3 regions of the Modestobacter roseus genome follow, and region 3 is predicted to be linked to each of the others. Evidence: predicted binding sites of a transcription regulator. Region 3 holds the regulator's gene; each other region holds the start of a gene.
The links. The regulator LexA, encoded in region 3, represses DNA repair genes until DNA is damaged. The targets are predictions, from matches to a motif close to TCGAACANNTGTTCGA.

Region 1: JD78_RS07890 (HNH endonuclease signature motif containing protein) is a predicted target of LexA. The motif match lies at 3,292-3,307, and genes of this name have one in related genera.
Region 2: JD78_RS04280 (DUF6504 family protein) is a predicted target of LexA. The motif match lies at 2,178-2,193, and genes of this name have one in related genera.

Annotation. Positions count from the first base shown of each region.
Region 1 covers NZ_VLKF01000001.1:1,661,662-1,666,803, reverse strand. Annotated here, with positions in the region: partial or broken gene JD78_RS22870 (AMP-binding protein) at 1-256, shown strand, start outside; gene JD78_RS21715 (AMP-binding enzyme) at 307-756, shown strand; gene JD78_RS07905 (MFS transporter) at 773-2,008, opposite strand; gene JD78_RS07900 (TetR/AcrR family transcriptional regulator) at 2,005-2,571, opposite strand; gene JD78_RS07895 (sugar O-acetyltransferase) at 2,568-3,134, opposite strand; gene JD78_RS07890 (HNH endonuclease signature motif containing protein) at 3,312-4,838, shown strand; gene nirD (nitrite reductase small subunit NirD) at 4,958-5,142, opposite strand, start outside.
Region 2 covers NZ_VLKF01000001.1:888,938-894,079, forward strand. Annotated here, with positions in the region: gene JD78_RS04265 (FAD-dependent oxidoreductase) at 1-916, opposite strand, end outside; gene JD78_RS04270 (GNAT family N-acetyltransferase) at 913-1,494, opposite strand; gene JD78_RS04275 (YbaK/EbsC family protein) at 1,491-2,012, opposite strand; gene JD78_RS04280 (DUF6504 family protein) at 2,303-2,626, shown strand; gene JD78_RS04285 (SAV_6107 family HEPN domain-containing protein) at 2,626-3,159, shown strand; gene JD78_RS04290 (DNA polymerase III subunit alpha) at 3,156-5,142, shown strand, end outside.
Region 3 covers NZ_VLKF01000001.1:2,387,517-2,392,658, forward strand. Annotated here, with positions in the region: gene JD78_RS11300 (vitamin B12-dependent ribonucleotide reductase) at 1-923, opposite strand, end outside; gene nrdR (transcriptional regulator NrdR) at 1,036-1,572, opposite strand; gene JD78_RS21750 (LysM peptidoglycan-binding domain-containing protein) at 1,912-2,448, opposite strand; gene lexA (transcriptional repressor LexA) at 2,699-3,514, shown strand; gene JD78_RS11320 (hypothetical protein) at 3,559-4,623, opposite strand; gene JD78_RS11325 (phosphatase PAP2 family protein) at 4,595-5,142, opposite strand, start outside.

The DNA.
Region 1 (5,142 bases), 730 kb from region 3:
GGTGTACGACCGGCTGGCCACCGCCGCCGCCGAACGTGGCGCCGACCTGTCCAGCACCCGGTTCGCCCTGTCCGGGGCCATGCCGCTGCCCGCCGCGACGGCGCAGCGGTGGGAGGAGCTCACCGGCGGGCTGGTCGTGGAGGGCTACGGGATGACCGAGACCTCACCGATCGTGCTGGGCAACCCGGTCGGCCCGTCCCGCCGGCCGGGCACCGTCGGCCTGCCCTTCCCCTCGACGGAGATGCGGATCGTCGACCCGGAGGACCCGGCCGTCGAGCGGGCACCGGGGGAGCGGGGGAGCTGCTGGTGCGCGGGCCGCAGGTGTTCTCCGGCTACTGGAACCGGCCGGAGGAGACCGCCGAGGTGCTGCTGGCCGACGGCTGGCTGCGCACCGGCGACATCGTGGTCGCCGACGACGACGGCTTCGTCACCGTGGTCGACCGGATCAAGGAACTGGTCATCACCGGCGGCTTCAACGTGCACCCCTCGGAGGTCGAGGAGGTGCTCCGGGCCGTGCCCGGCATCCGGGACGCCGCCGTGGTCGGGCTGCCCGGCCCGGACGGCGGTGAGGAGGTCGTCGCCGCCGTCGTGCTCGACGACCCGGACCTGGACCTCGATGCCGTGCGCGCCCGGGCCCGCGAGCAGCTGGCCGGCTACAAGGTGCCGCGCCGGCTGGTGCCGGTCGAGGACCTGCCCCGCTCGCAGATCGGCAAGGTGCTGCGCCGTCAGGTGCGCGACCAGCTGCTGGCGGACTGACCCGCGCCGGCGCTGCTCAGCGCCCGGTGGGCTCGGCAGCCGTCTCGGGCTCGGCGGCCGTCTCGGGCTCCCGCAGGGCGCCGGCGATCGCGGTGGCGACGGCGAGCAGCACGGCCACCACGGTCAGCGCGCGCAGCACCGACAGCTCGTGGCCGAGGAAGCCGATCAGCGGCGGGCCGGCCAGGAACGCGCAGTAGCCGATCGAGGCGACCACGCTGACCCGGGTCGCGGCGTGCGCCGGGTCGTCGGCGGCGGCGCTCATGCCGACCGGGAAGCCCAGCGAGGTGCCGGCGCCCCACAGCAGCGCGCCGGCGAAGGCGACGCCCGCGTTCGGGCCGAACACGAACAGCAGCAGCCCGACCACCGCCAGCCCGGCGAGGGCCCGCACCAGCGGCACCCGGCCGAAGCGGTCGAGCAGCGGCGGACCGACCCAGCGGGCCGCGGTCATCGCGGTGAGGAACAGCGCGAAGCCCAGGGTGCCCAGCGCGGGGCTGAGGCCGTAGCCGTCGATGAGCGCGATGCTGATCCAGTCGTTCGCCGTCCCCTCGGCGAAGGCGAAGGCCAGCACGAACAGGCCGATCAGCAGGGTGCGCGGCTCCTTCCACCGGGCGAGCGCGCCACCGGCCTCCGGCGGGCGCGCGCCGTCCGGGGTCTCCTCGACGTCGGCGACGAACGCCCGCACCGCCGCGGGCACCACCGCCACGATCAGGACGGCGACGCCGAGCAGGTGCGCGGTGACCGACACGTCGAGGGCGACCATCGCCGCCCCGCCCAGCGCGCCGATGACCGTGCCGAGGCTGAAACCGGCGTGGAAGCGGCTCATCACAGCCTGGCGCAGGTGCCGCTCCACCACGGCGCCCTGCACGTTCATGCCGACGTCCCAGGCGCCGTTCGCGAAGCCCATGACGAACAGCCCGACCACCAGCGGGAGCACGCCGATCAGCGGTGCCACCGCCACGACGACCAGCGCGACGGTGAGCAGCCCGGCCATCAGGGTCACCGTGCGCCGGGAGCCCAGCCGGGCGATCACCGGCCCGGACAGCGGCAGCGCGCTCACCGACCCGGCGGCGATCGCCAGCAGCACCAGGCCCAGCGCGGCCGGGTCGAGGTCCAGCCGGGTGCGCACCTGTGGGATGCGCGAGGCCCAGCTGGCGAAGGCGAAGCCGGCCCCGATGAAGGCGACGTAGGTCGCCCGGGTGGCGGCCTGCACCTGTGCGGCCGACGGCCCGGTCGCGTCGGTGGTGGCGGTCATGCGTGCTCCTCGGAGGCGGTGCCGGCCCGCACGACGCGGGCGATGATCTCGGTGGTCTGGGCCCGGTCGACCGGGGTGGTGGCCAGCACCTTGTGCATGACCAGCCCCTCGATGAGGGCGTCGACGCCGCGGGCGGTGGTCGGGTCGACGAAGCGCTCCAGCACGCTGCGGCTGCGGCGCATCCACGACTCGGTGACCGTGCGCAGCGACGGCTCGCGCAGCGCGGCCAGGTACAGCTCGTAGACGACCGCCCAGTCCCGGTCGTCGGCGCCGGCGTCGGCGTGCACCAGGTCGGTGACCGCCGTGACGACGTCGTCGGCGCTGCGCACCTGGTCGAAGTGCGCCTCGTAGGTGACCGCCATGCGCTCGGCGTGCCGGGCGAAGGCCTGGGCGAGCAGGTCGTCGAGGCCGGTGAAGTGGTAGGTGAGCGACCCCAGCGGCACGTCGGCGGCGGCCGCGATGAGCCGGTGCGTGGTGTTCGCGACGCCGTGCTCGGCGATGACGTCCAGCGCCGCGTCGACGATCCGGTCGGCACGCTGCGGGTCGTGGCGGCGGGGGGTCACCCGATCTCGCGGACGACGCGTGCGGGGTTGCCGACCGCGACCACGTTCGCGGGCAGGTCGCGGGTGACCACGGCGCCGGCTCCGACGACGGTGTTCGCCCCGATCGTCACGCCCGGGCAGACGATGACGCCGCCACCGAGCCACACGTTGTCCTCGAGCACGATCGGTGCCGCGCTCTCCCACTTGTCGCGCCGGGGGCCGGGCTCGACGGGGTGGGTGGCGGTGAGCAGCTGGACGTTGGGCCCGAGCTGCGCGTCGTCGCCGATGGTCACCCGGGCGACGTCGAGCACGACCAGGCCGAAGTTGGCGAAGGTCCGCGCACCGATCGTCGTCTGGTGGCCGTAGTCGCAGTGGAACGGCGGGCGCAGCTCGCTGCCCGGGCCGAACGCCGCCAGCAGCTCCTCCAGCACCGCACGGCGGGCGGCGCCGTCGGTGGGGTCCATCGTGTTGTAGCGATGGGTGAGCTGCTGCGCGCGGGTGCTCTCGGCGGCCAGCTCCGGGTCGTCGGCGATGTAGAGGTCGCCGGCGAGCATCCGCTCGCGCATGCTGCGGCCGTCGTCCATGTGTACAACCGTACACAACGGTGGTGCTGGTGTGTTGATGCTCGTGGCGGCGGGTGAGGCGACCCGTGCCCGCCTTGCCGCGCGACCGGCGTGGGGTCGGGCGACACGAGCCGGCCCACATTCCGTCTCCTCGCTGACCTGCCAGAACTGTCGTACCTCGTACGTATGTTCGGGTGCATGACGGAGACCGCGGCCCTGCCCCCGCCGTCGGTCCCGCTCGCCACGGTGGTCGACCTGCTGTCACTGACCCCCAGGCCAGCGTGCGCACCGGCGCCGGGATCGCCGGATGACCTGCTGGCCGCGCGGCTGCAGCGGCTGCAGCGGCGGCGGGCCCAGGCTGCCGCGGAGGAGGCCGAGCTGATCCTGGCGTTGGCCGGGCAGCGGCCTGCCGCGGCGGATCCGGCGCCGGAGCATCCGGGTGCGCGGCGGGCGGGGTGGACGGCGCAGCCGGGTGACGGTGAGGTGAGTGAGTTCTGCACCGCGGAGCTGGCGGCCGTGCTCAACGTCGGGCGGGGGACGGCGGCGATCCGGTTGACCCGGGCGTTGACCTGGGTGCGGAAGCTGCCCGCGACGTTCGCGGCGCTGCGGGCTGGGGAGCTGGATGAGCGGCGGGCGCAGCAGCTGGCTGATGCGGTGAAGGACGTCCCCGCCGACGTGGCCGCCCGGGTGGAGGAACGACTGCTGGGTGAGGCGCGGGATCTGTCGGTGACCCGGGTCGGTACCCGGGCCGCGGAGCTGGTGCTGCAGCTGGACGCCGCGGCGGCGGAGGAGGCGCGGGTGGAGGCGGCGAAGACCGCCGACGTGCACGTCTACCCCTCACCTGCTGATGGGCGGGCGGTGCTGGCGGTGGACCTGCCGGCCGAGGAGGCCGCTGCGGCGAAGGACTTGTTCGACCAGCTCGCCCGGATGTTGAAGGCCGATGGGGACGAGCGGCCGATCGGGCTGCTGCGCACGCTGGTGGCCTCCGCGCTGATCCTGCACCCGGCCGACAACGGGCTGCCGCTGGTCACCGCGAACCTGAGGATCACCGCCGCGCTGGACGCGTTGGAGGGCGGGAACACGCCGGGTGAGGTCAACGGCCTGGTCATCACCGCCGCCCACCTGCGCGACCTGCTCACCCGCCTGGCCGCACTCGGCGTCACCACCCCCGACGGCGGGTCCCTGGCCTACGCGGTCACCGGCCCGGACGGGGAACTGCTGGCCACTCTCACCCCCGCCGAACTGGAGCGGCTGGCCAAGCGTGGCTGCCCGCAGCACCCCGCGGGCGACTGCGGGTGTGCGGTAGCCGGGCCGCCGCCAGAGACCACGAACTACCGGCCCACCGAGCGGCAGCGAGCCTTCATCGGTGCCCGGGATCGGCGCTGCCGGTTCCCCAACTGCGGGCAGCGCGTGGGCTGGGCCGACCTCGACCACGTCGTCCCGCACTCGCAGGGCGGGGCCACCGCCTGCGCCAACCTCTGCTGCCTGTGCCGCTCCCATCACCGGCTCAAGACCCACGCCCCCGGCTGGCGGTTCGCCATGACCCCCGACGGCACCCTGCAGGTCACCACCCCGTCCGGGGTCACCCGCAGCACCCGCCCACCCGGCCTCCGACCACGAGAACCCGAACCACCACCGCCGCCCGAGTCACCACCCGATCCGACAGCCGGACCGCCTCCACCAGCGGAGTCCAGGTCCACCGACGACGACCCGCCACCCTTCTGAGTCGACCCGGGAGAGGTCGCCATGCCGCCATGTCGACGAGCCCGCTCGGTGCCCGTGTCGACGTGTCCTCTCGACGAGGTGGGGCGACCGACGGTGGGAGCGACCGAACGGCTGGTGAGTCAGCCGAGGGCGACCTCGACCTGGCCGTCTCGCACGCGCACCCGGTGCACGGGGACTGAGACCGACGGGTCGTCCAGGCAGGCGCCGGTGCGCAGGTCGAACACCTGCTTGTACATCGGCGACGCCACCGTCGGGGCGTTCCCGCGGGTGCCGACGAGCCCGCGGGCCAGCACGTACGCGCCGC
Region 2 (5,142 bases), 1.5 Mb from region 3:
TGGTGGTCAGCACGTGGCACGCGGCGACCACGGTGCCGGCCCGGATCCGCCGGCCGGACTCGGTCAGCACGCCGGTCACCCGGCCGTCGTCGACCAGCAGCCGGGCGGCGCCGTCGCCCAGGGTCACGCGTCCGCCGTCGGCGGCCAGCCGCGCGGCGAGCGCCTCGGTGAGCCCACCGGAGCCGCCGACCGGGTGCCCGGGGGGCACGTCGTGCAGCAGGGCGACCCAGGCGACCATCGCCGCGGTGCCCGGCTCGGACATCGGGGGCCCGGACTGGGCGCCGAACCAGGCCAGCGCCGCCTTGAGCCGCTCGCTGGTGAACCACCGGTCCAGCAGCGCGTCGCCGGAGCCGAGGAAGTCGGTGGCGATCTCCCCGCCCGGGGTGCGGGGCTGGCCGGACCGGGGGGCGCCGACCGGCCAGAGGTGGCGGACCAGCCGGCTCATCGCCGGGCGGTCGCCGAAGGCCTTGACGACGGCGGCGCTGCGCGGCCCCCACACCCCGACGAACCGGCGGTAGGCGTCGGCGTCGTCGTCGCCGCAGGCGGCCGCGATCGAGGCGCAGGTGGCATCCAGGTCGACGGAGAACACCAGCGGCCGGCCGTCGGGGCCGGGGTCGCCGGGTACCGGGGCGGGAGCGAACCCCCACGGGTCGCAGTCGACGTAGCGCAGCCCGAAGCGCTCCAGCTCCAGCTCCTCGACCACGCCGCTGTGCCGGATGATCACGTGCGCGCTGGAGCCGCGGTCGACCCGCACGCCCGGCCAGCGCTCGACGGTGGAGACCGCGCCGCCGAGCACCTCGTCGCGCTCGACCACCTCCACCCGCAGCCCGGCGCGGGCCAGGTGGCAGGCGGCGACCAGGCCGTTGTGGCCGGCGCCGATGACGACGGCGTCGACGGTGCTGTCGGTGGTGATCAGTTCCTCCGGGGAGCGGGGGTGAGCGGGAGGCGGGCGCCGAGGATGGCGAAGGGCCGCGAGTCGCCGGGGAAGTGGTAGCCGCGGGCCAGGTCGACGAAGCCGTCGGCGTGGTAGAGCCGGAACGCCTTGGTGTCGGTGTCCGGGGTGCTCAGCAGCGCCGCCGGGTGCGGCAGGTCGGCGACCAGGGCGTGCAGCAGCTGGCGGCCGATGCCCCGGCTCTGGTGGTCGGGCAGCACGTGCAGCTCGCAGACCTCGAAGGCGCCGGGCAGCCACTGCTTCGCCGTCCGCCGGTCCAGCGCGTTGCGCACCTGGTCGTGCCACCACTGGCCGGGCGCGACCAGGTAGCCGTAGCCGAACCCGACCAGCCGCTCGGCGCCGCCAGCGTCGGCGGCGAACGCGCCGACGGCGCGGAACCCGGGGCGCTCGGTGTGCTGGACGGCGTAGCCGTAGCGGCCGGCGACGACGGACTCGCCGTAGCCCATCGCCGCCCCGTAGACGGCCAGCGCCTCGTGCAGGTGCTCGCGCAGCCAGCCGGCCGGGAGCTCGGTGACCCGGTGGGCGGGGGTGGTGCCGGTCATCGGTGGTCCTCCTGGGGGACCGCCGGCCCGGGGCCGACCTCGGCGGCCGTGCCGGCGGTGAGCTGCAGCAGCTCGTCGTAGGTGGTGGGGAAGACCGCGTGCGGGTGGCCGGCCGCGGCCCAGACGGTGGGGTGCCGGGCGAGCTCGACGTCGACCAGGGTGCCGATCGGCGCCGGGTGCCCGACCGGGGCGACCCCGCCGATCGCCTGGCCGGTGTGCTCGCGGACGAACGCCGGGGACGCCCGGGTGAGCGAGGGGACGCCGAGCAGGCCGGCCACCAGCGCCTCGTCGACCCGGTGCGCGCCGCTGGTCAGCACCAGCACCGGGTGCCCGTCGGCGTCGAACACCAGGCTGTTGGCGATCGCGCCGACCTCGACGCCGAGCGCGGCGGCGGCGGCCGCTGCTGTGCGGGCGCTCTCCGGCAGCACGCGCACCTCGCCGGGGACGCCGGCGGTGCGGAGCAGCTGGGCGACCTCGGCGACCCGGGGGTGGTGCGCGGTCCCCTCCGCTGCGGTCATGCCGGTGATCCTCCCACCGGTCGCCGACCTCCGCCCCACCGGTGATCGACCGCCGTGGACGGTGCGACGCCACCGCCCCGCGAGTGCAGTCGCTGTAACGACACGGACGGGACGCGCCCGTGTCGGCTTGACGGCCCCGGCCCGGTCCGGTCTACTCGTCGGTGTTCGAACACCTGTTCGAACACCGGTGGCGCCGTCCACCGTCCCGGGCGCCGGGAGCTGCTGCTCCCGTCCTTCCCCGCCGGGCCGGTGCCGGCTCCGCCGGTGGGGGCGGAAGGGCGGAGTCTGTCATGAGCCGGGTGCTCGTCGGGGCCGGTGGCCGCGTCGGTGAAGAGGTCCAGGTCGAGCGGGGAGCCGAGGGGCCGGCACAGTTCTGGCGCGGCCAGACCCGCTACGTGGTGGGGGAGCTGCTCGACTCCTGGGTGGAGACCTCCCCCTGGTGGCAGACCGGCACCGGCCAGGGCGGCGCATCGGCGGACCTGGTGGCCACCCGCCAGGTGTGGCGGGTGGAGGCGGTCCGGGCCGGACGGTCCCGGATGAGCTTCGCCGGGGTCTTCGACCTGTCCTGGGAACCGGCGGACAACCAGTGGCTGCTCGTCCGGGTGCACGACTGATGGGCGCCGCCCGGGCCCTCCCGGCCGCCACCGACGGGCAGCTCCCGTTGCTCCCGCCGCTGCCGGCGGCCGCCGCCCAGCTCCTCGGCCAGGCCCACCGCGGGCTGGCCGAGGCGGCCAGCAGCCCCGATGCGGCCTGGCGGTACGCGACCGCCCACCTGGCCGCCCTGCGCGCCGCGGCGGCCGTGCTGGCCGCCCGCACCCAGCCCGAGGCCGGGCGGCGCCGGCCGCGCAGCGCCTGGGTGCTGATCGGTCAGGTCGCCCCCGAGCTGGGCGAGTGGGCGGCGTTCTTCGCCGCCGGGGCGGCCAAGCGGGCCGCCGCCGAGGCGGGCCTGTCGCACGCGGTCACCGAACGGGAGGCCGACGACCTCGTCCGGGACGTGGGCACGTTCCTCGGTGTCGTCGAGACCACGATCAGCCGCCCGGCGGCGCCCCCGCGCCTGCGCGCGGTCGACCCCGGCTCCCGTCGGCGCGGTCCGGCCCGCCCGGGCTCCGGCTCCGGTGCCCTCTCCACCCCCGACACCGCCTCGTGAGCGACCCCTTCGTCCACCTGCACGTCGCCTCCGGGTACTCGATGCGCCACGGCGCCAACCACCCGGCCGACCTGGTGGCCCGGGCCGCCGAGCACGGCATGGGGGCGCTCGCGCTGACCGACCGGGACGGCCTCTACGGCGCGGTCAAGTTCGCGCTGGCCTGCCGGTCGGCCGACATCCGGCCCTTGTTCGGGGTCGATCTTGCCGTCGACCCCGTCGCCGGCGGCGAGCCGGGGGAGACCGGGCGGATCCGCTCGGCCGAGCTGCGCCGGGCGCACCACCCCGCCGGCCGCCGGTCACCGGCCCGCGGCGGGGCCGCCGTCGACCCCCGGCTGCCGCGGGTCACCTTCCTGGCCCGCGACGGCGCCGGCTGGCGTTCGCTGTGCCGGCTGACCAGCGCCACCCACCTGAGCGGCACCCGCGGGGAGCCGGTCAGCTCGCTGGCCCTCGCCGGGGAGCACGCCCCCGGGCTGCTGGCGGTGCTCGGCCCCGACTCGTCGGTGGGCCGGGCGCTGGCCGCCGGCAACGCCGACCTCGCGCACGCCCGGCTGGCCGCCTGGCGGGCGGTCTTCGACGGCGGGGAGGGGGGCGGCCGGCTGGTGCTCGAGGTCGTCCACCACCGGGGTCGGGGCGACCGGGCCCGCGCCCAGGCGATGCTGCGGCTGGCCGGCGAGGCCGGGGTCCCGGCGGTGCTCACCAACGCGGTGCGCTACGTCGACGCCCTCGACGCCCCCACCGCCGACGTCCTCGACGCCGCCCGCCGGCTGGTCCCGCTGGGGGAGCGGCACGTCGACCGGCGGACCGCCGAGGGGTACCTGAAGTCGGGCAAGGAGATGGCCGAGCTCGCCGCGGAGCTGGCCGGGCCCGACCGCGACGCGGCGCTGCGGCTGCTGGAGACCACCGCCCGGGTCGCCGAGCAGTGCGTCGTCGACGTCCGGGCCGACCTGGGCATCGGCAGCGTCCGCTACCCCGAGCTCGACGTGGTCACCACCGCCGCCGAGCGGGGGATGGGTCCCTCGCAGGTGCTGCGCGCCCGGTGCGAGGCCGGCTTCGGCCGGCGGGCGATGGCACCCACGGCCGCGGTGCGCGAGCGGCTGGAGGAGGAGCTCACGGTGATCGACTCCCTCGGCTACCCCTCCTACTTCCTCACCGTCGCCGACGTGGTCACCCTGATCAAGGAGCTCCGGGTGCGGGCGGCGGCCCGGGGATCGGGCGCCGGCAGCCTGGTCACCTACCTGCTGGGCATCTCCGACGTCGACCCGATCCGCTACGGCCTGCTGATGGAGCGGTTCCTCTCCCCGCTGCGCCACCAGCTGCCCGACATCGACATCGACGTGGAGTCCGCCCGGCGGATGGAGGTCTACGACGCGGTGATCGAGCGCTTCGGCGCCGACCGGGTCAGCTGCATCTCGATGATGGACACCTACCGGGTGCGGCACGCCATCCGCGACGTCGGGGCGGCGCTCGGGCTGCCCCCGGCCGAGATCGACGCGGTCGCCAAGGCGTTTCCGCACATCCGGGCCGACCAGGTGCACGCGGCCCTGCGCGACCTGCCGGAACTGCGGGCCAGCCGGCTGGGGTCGAAGCGGTCCGGCGGCAGCGGCGACCTCGACCTGCTGTTCGACCTGGTCGCCCGGCTCGACGGGCTGCCCCGGCACATCGCCCTGCACCCCTGCGGGGTGCTGCTCTCCGACGCCACCCTGCTGGACCGCACCCCGGTGGAGAGCAGCTACCTCGGCTACCCGATGAGCCAGTTCGACAAGGACGATGTCGAGGAGCTCGGGCTGCTCAAGCTCGACCTGCTCGGCATCCGGATGCAATCGGCGATCGCGCACGCGATGGACGAGGTGGCCCGGGTCGACGGGCAGCAGGTCGACATCGACGCCGTCCCGCGCGACGACCCGACCACCTTCGCGCTGATCCGCAGCACCCGGACGCTGGGCATGTTCCAGATCGAGTCACCGGGGCAGCGGGAGCTGGTCG
Region 3 (5,142 bases):
GCGCCCTCCTCCACGGCGCGCATGAACTCGTCGTTGACCCGAACCGAGTTGTTGGCGTTCTGGTACTGGACGCTGGTGATGTCCTTGCCGCCGAGGTCCATGTCGTAGCCGGCGTCGCGCAGCGCGCGGATCTTGTCCTCCTCGCGCGCCTTGGTCTCGATGAACTCCTCGATGTCGGGGTGGTCGATGTCGAGGACGACCATCTTCGCCGCGCGGCGGGTGGCGCCACCGGACTTGATGGTGCCGGCGGAGGCGTCGGCACCGCGCATGAAGGAGACCGGGCCGGAGGCGGTGCCACCGGAGGAGAGCAGCTCCTTGGAGGAGCGGATCCGGGAGAGGTTCAGGCCGGCGCCGGAGCCGCCCTTGAAGATCAGGCCCTCTTCCCGGTACCAGTTCAGGATCGAGTCCATCGTGTCGTCGACCGCGAGGATGAAGCAGGCGCTGACCTGCTGCGGCGAGGCGGTGCCCACGTTGAACCAGACGGGGCTGTTGAAGCTGAACACCTGGTGCAGCAGCATCCAGGTGAGCTCGTGCTCGAAGATCTCGGCGTCGCCCTCGGTGGCGAAGTAGTCGTGCTCACGGCCGGCCGCGCCGTAGGTCAGGACGACCCGGTCGATCAGCTGGCGGAGGCTCGTCTCCCGCTGCGGGCTGCCGACCGCGCCGCGGAAGTACTTGGTGGTGACGATGTTGGTGGCGTTGATGCTCCACTCGGCCGGGAACTCGACGCCCCGCTGCTCGAAGTTGATCGAGCCGTCCCGCCAGTTGGTCATGACGACGTCGCGACGCTCCCAGACCACCTCGTCGTAGGGGTGCACCCCCGCGGAGGTGAAGACGCGCTTGACCTTGAGGCCCTTCCCCCGGGCTGGCGCCTTGCCGCCGCGGCGTGCACGGGTGGTGGCGAGGCGGTCTTCGGTCTCGGTCATGGTGTGCGGGATCTCCCTCGTGGGCAGCGGCGGGGGAAGCGCCGCGATGGGTGCTGCTCTGACTGGTGTAGCGGACGGTGCTGACAGTTCCGGGACGGCCCGGCGCCGGTCGTCAGGAGGTGGTCGGGGCCCGGCTGCCCGCACGACGCCGGCCGCCCGGCTCGTCGGGCTGCAGACCGGGCAGTGGCGGGGTGCCACCGGGCAGGTGCCGGGAGCGGAGCTCGGTGATCTCCTGCTCGAAGTCCTCGATCGAGTCGAACGCCCGGTAGACGCTGGCGAACCGGAGGTAGGCCACCTCGTCGAGCTCCCGCAGCGGCTGCAGGATCGCCAGCCCGACCTCGTTGCTCGGCACCTCGGCGCAGCCGGTGGCCCGGACCGCCTCCTCGACCCGCTGGGCGAGGACTGCCAGCTGGTCCTCGTCGACCGGGCGGCCCTGGCAGGCGCGTCGCACGCCGGCGACGACCTTGGTGCGGTTGAAGGGCTCGGTGACCCCGCTGCGCTTGACGACGGCGAGGACCGGCTCCTCGACCGTGGTGAACCGGCGTCCACAGCCGGGGCAGGACCGGCGGCGGCGGGTGGTGGCCCCCTCGTCGGTCTCGCGCGAGTCGACCACGCGGGAGTCGGGGTTGTGGCAGAAGGGGCAGCGCACAGCGGTTCACCTCCTCTCTCGAGGTGTCGCGGGCGGGTTCCTCCCGGCGACGTGACACCGTGGGGAGGGACCTGCTCGACGGGCCGTCCTGTGGACTCGTCCGGGGACATCCGGTGGATGCCCCGGGGAGAACGTGTGGAACGGCTGTGGACGACTTACAGCGGTGTAAGCACTAGATGTTGTGGTGGAACCGTAAGGGAGACCCCACAGAAGGTGCAAGCGCTGCGCGGCGTGTCCTGTTCCACCGCGCGCACCCGCCCACGCACCACCAGCCGCCACACCGGCCACAGCCGCCGGCAGGCCGCACCACGCCCCCTGCCCTGACGGCTCGGCGCCCCGTCAGGGCAGCTCGAGCACCTGCCCCGGCTGCAGCACGACGTCGTCGAGGTCGTTGCGCTCCAGGAGCGCGTCGACCACGGCGCGCCGGTCCTCGTCCGGGGCCACCTCGCCGGCGATCGACCACAGCGTGTCGCCGGGCTGGACCACCACCGTGCCGGCGGCGGCCAGTCGCAGCGCCGGCCCCCCGTCGCCCGCCACGGCGAGCGTGCCCGCCGCCACCCCCAGGCCGACGGCGATCGACAGGGCCGCCACGACCCGCCGACCGCGACGGGTGAGCCGCATCGGCAGCTCGTCCCGCTCGCCCACCCGCGAGGGCGGCCCGGTGGGCACCGTCCGGCACCCACCACCGCGGACGGTCCGCGTGCTCGCGACCCCGGAGCCCGCCACCGGACGCCCACCGGGACGCGCCGACGGCCGTCGCACTGCACCCGACCCGGCCCGCCCGGCCGAGACCTCCTCGACCACCGGGGAGGTCACCAGCCGCAGCGGCGGGCGGGAACGGGTGACACGGGCATCCGGGGACTCGGCGGTGACCATCGGTGCACTCCTCGCAACGGGCACCCGTGCGGGTGCTGGCTCGAACGCCTGTTCGATTCGAACGTCTGTGCGATGTCTACCGCATGCCACCGACAGACGGGCCGCGACACGGCGTTTCTTCGAACACGTGTTTGAACCGGACCCCGGGAGCCGTTACCGTGCGCAGGGAGACCACGACGGCGTCTCACTCCCGTCCCCGCGGGAGCGACGCCACCGGGCAGCTGCGCGGGCAGCCGGACGAGGAGGACACATGGCGGTCGACGGCCGGACGGCGGACGAACGCAAGGGGTCCAGCCGACGCAAGCGACCGGCTGGGCAGTCGACGGAGACCGCCGAGACCACCGGCGGCGCCGCGGTCCGCGAGTTCCCCGACCGCGGGGAGGCCGGGGACGGCCTGACCCAGCGCCAGCGCCGGGTGCTCGAGGTCATCCGCGACTCGATCGAACGCCGCGGCTACCCGCCTTCGGTCCGCGAGATCGGCGAGGCCGTCGGGCTCTCGTCCGCCTCCTCGGTCGCCCACCAGCTCTCGGTGCTGCAGCGCAAGGGCTGGCTGCGTCGCGACCCGAACCGGCCGCGCGCTCTCGACGTCCGGCTGCCGGGCGAGAACGGCACGACCACGGCCACCGACACCGCACCCTCGGCGCTCGCCGCCGCGGGTGCGGGCAGCGGGGTCGACGAGGCGGGCGCCCCCGCCCCGACGTACGTGCCCCTGGTGGGCCGCATCGCGGCCGGTGGCCCGGTGCTGGCGGAGCAGGCGGTGGAAGAGGTCTTCCCGCTGCCGCGCGAGCTGGTCGGCGAGGGCACGCTCTTCATGCTCAAGGTCGCCGGCGACTCGATGGTCGAGGCCGCGATCTGCGACGGCGACTGGGTGGTGGTCCGTCAGCAGCCCACCGCGGAGAACGGCGAGATCGTCGCCGCCATGATCGACGGCGAGGCGACCGTGAAGACCTACAAGCGACGCGACGGGCACGTGTGGCTCATGCCGCACAACCCGGCGTACGCGCCGATCCCGGGTGACGACGCGACCGTCCTCGGCCGGGTCGTGACGGTCCTGCGCCGGGTCTGAGCCCGATCACCGGGCCGGCGGCGACGATGCCGCCGTCGGCCCGGTCACTCCCGCCGTCGGCGGAGCTTCCCCCCGACCCAGACGAGCACGGTGGCGATGCCGGCGGCGATGATGCCCGCCGTCACCGGGGGCACCCCCGGAGCAGCCGTCGCCAGCTCCCCGGTCGGGGCAGGCCCGGACGCCGCACCGGCCGGGCCTGCCGCAGCCGCCTCCCCGGTCACCGGGACCAGGGTCACCGGTGCGGGCAGGCCCTCGCTGGCGACCAGCAGGTCCCGGTTGTTGGCCGCGAAGGTGATCGCCTCGCCCTGGGGCGACTCCGGGAGCGGGACCCGGATCGGGGCGCCCGACAGCGCGCCGGCCACGTCGGAGCCCTCCAAGGTCCAGACGTAGGCGTCGGTGTAGGTGCGCAGGGCGATCCGCTCCCCGTCCGCCGAGACCGCTCCGCCGGTCACCAGCAGCTGCCCGGCCCGGCCGACCGGACCGCCCGGCGTGCCGGTCAGGGTGAAGCCCAGCCCGACCACCCTGGTCATCGGCACGGTGGCGCCGTCGGCCAGGAGCGCGTCCGGGCGGTAGACGCCGGATGCACCGAGCACCTCCTTGGTCACGATGTAGGGGGTGCCGTCGGGCGCCAGCAGCAGCGCTTCGGCGTCGTGCGCGCCGTCGGGGTAGGTGAGCCGGGTCAGCGTGGTCCCACCGTCGGGCCGGAGCCCGATCAGCGCGACGGTCTCCCGGACGGCGTTGTTGTCACCGATGTCGGCCAGCCAGAGCGTGCCGTCGGCGGCCAGCGCGAGGTCCTCGGGGTCGTAGGGGTCGACCTCACCCGACCGCACCTCGGCGACGGCGCAGGCGGCGTCCAGGACGTACACCTCGGCCCGGTCGCCGCCGTCGTTCATCGCCAGCAGCGTCTCCCCCGCGCTGGCCAGCCCGGAGATCTCCGGCAGCCGCGGGTCGGTGATCGTGCAGCGCGTGCCGGGAGCCGCCTCCTCGGCGAGTGCCACGGAGACGGGCAGGACCGCCAGCAGGGCCGCCGCAGGCAGGGCGAGGACCGCGGCGTCCGCCAGACAACGGCGGCCGGCGCGGCTACGCGTGCGTGCGGCCCACTCTGGCACGAACCCAGCGTGACACCACGGCTGCGTCCAGTGCGTGAACCACGCCCAACAGCACGATCCCGACGGCCGCGCCGACGACTGCGTCGGTGACCCAGTGGAAGTTCAGCGCCACCATGGCCACTCCCGTGGCCAACGGCCCCAGCACGCTGAGCAGCCAGGCGGCTCGCTGCACGCCGGCGGGCAGCCCGTAGCTGACCGCCTGCCAGCGGGCGACGCCCCACATCAGCACGGCGTTGGCCACGTGCCCGGACGGGAAGCTCTCCCCGTCCCGGTGGAAGTACGACCCGGGGTAGGCCGGGGCGGTGCGGCCCGTGCCCCACTTGAACGCGTAGACCACCGCGGTGAGCAGCACCAGGGCCAGCAGCACGCGCACGAGCGGCGCGACCGTGCGGTGGCGCCAGAACAGCCAGGCCACCAGCGCGGTGAGGACCAGCAGGATGGTGACCCGTCCGCCGGCCTGGGTGAACACCCACACCGGCCAGTAGGCGGCCGAGTCGCGCAGCCCCCAGGCCCCGATCT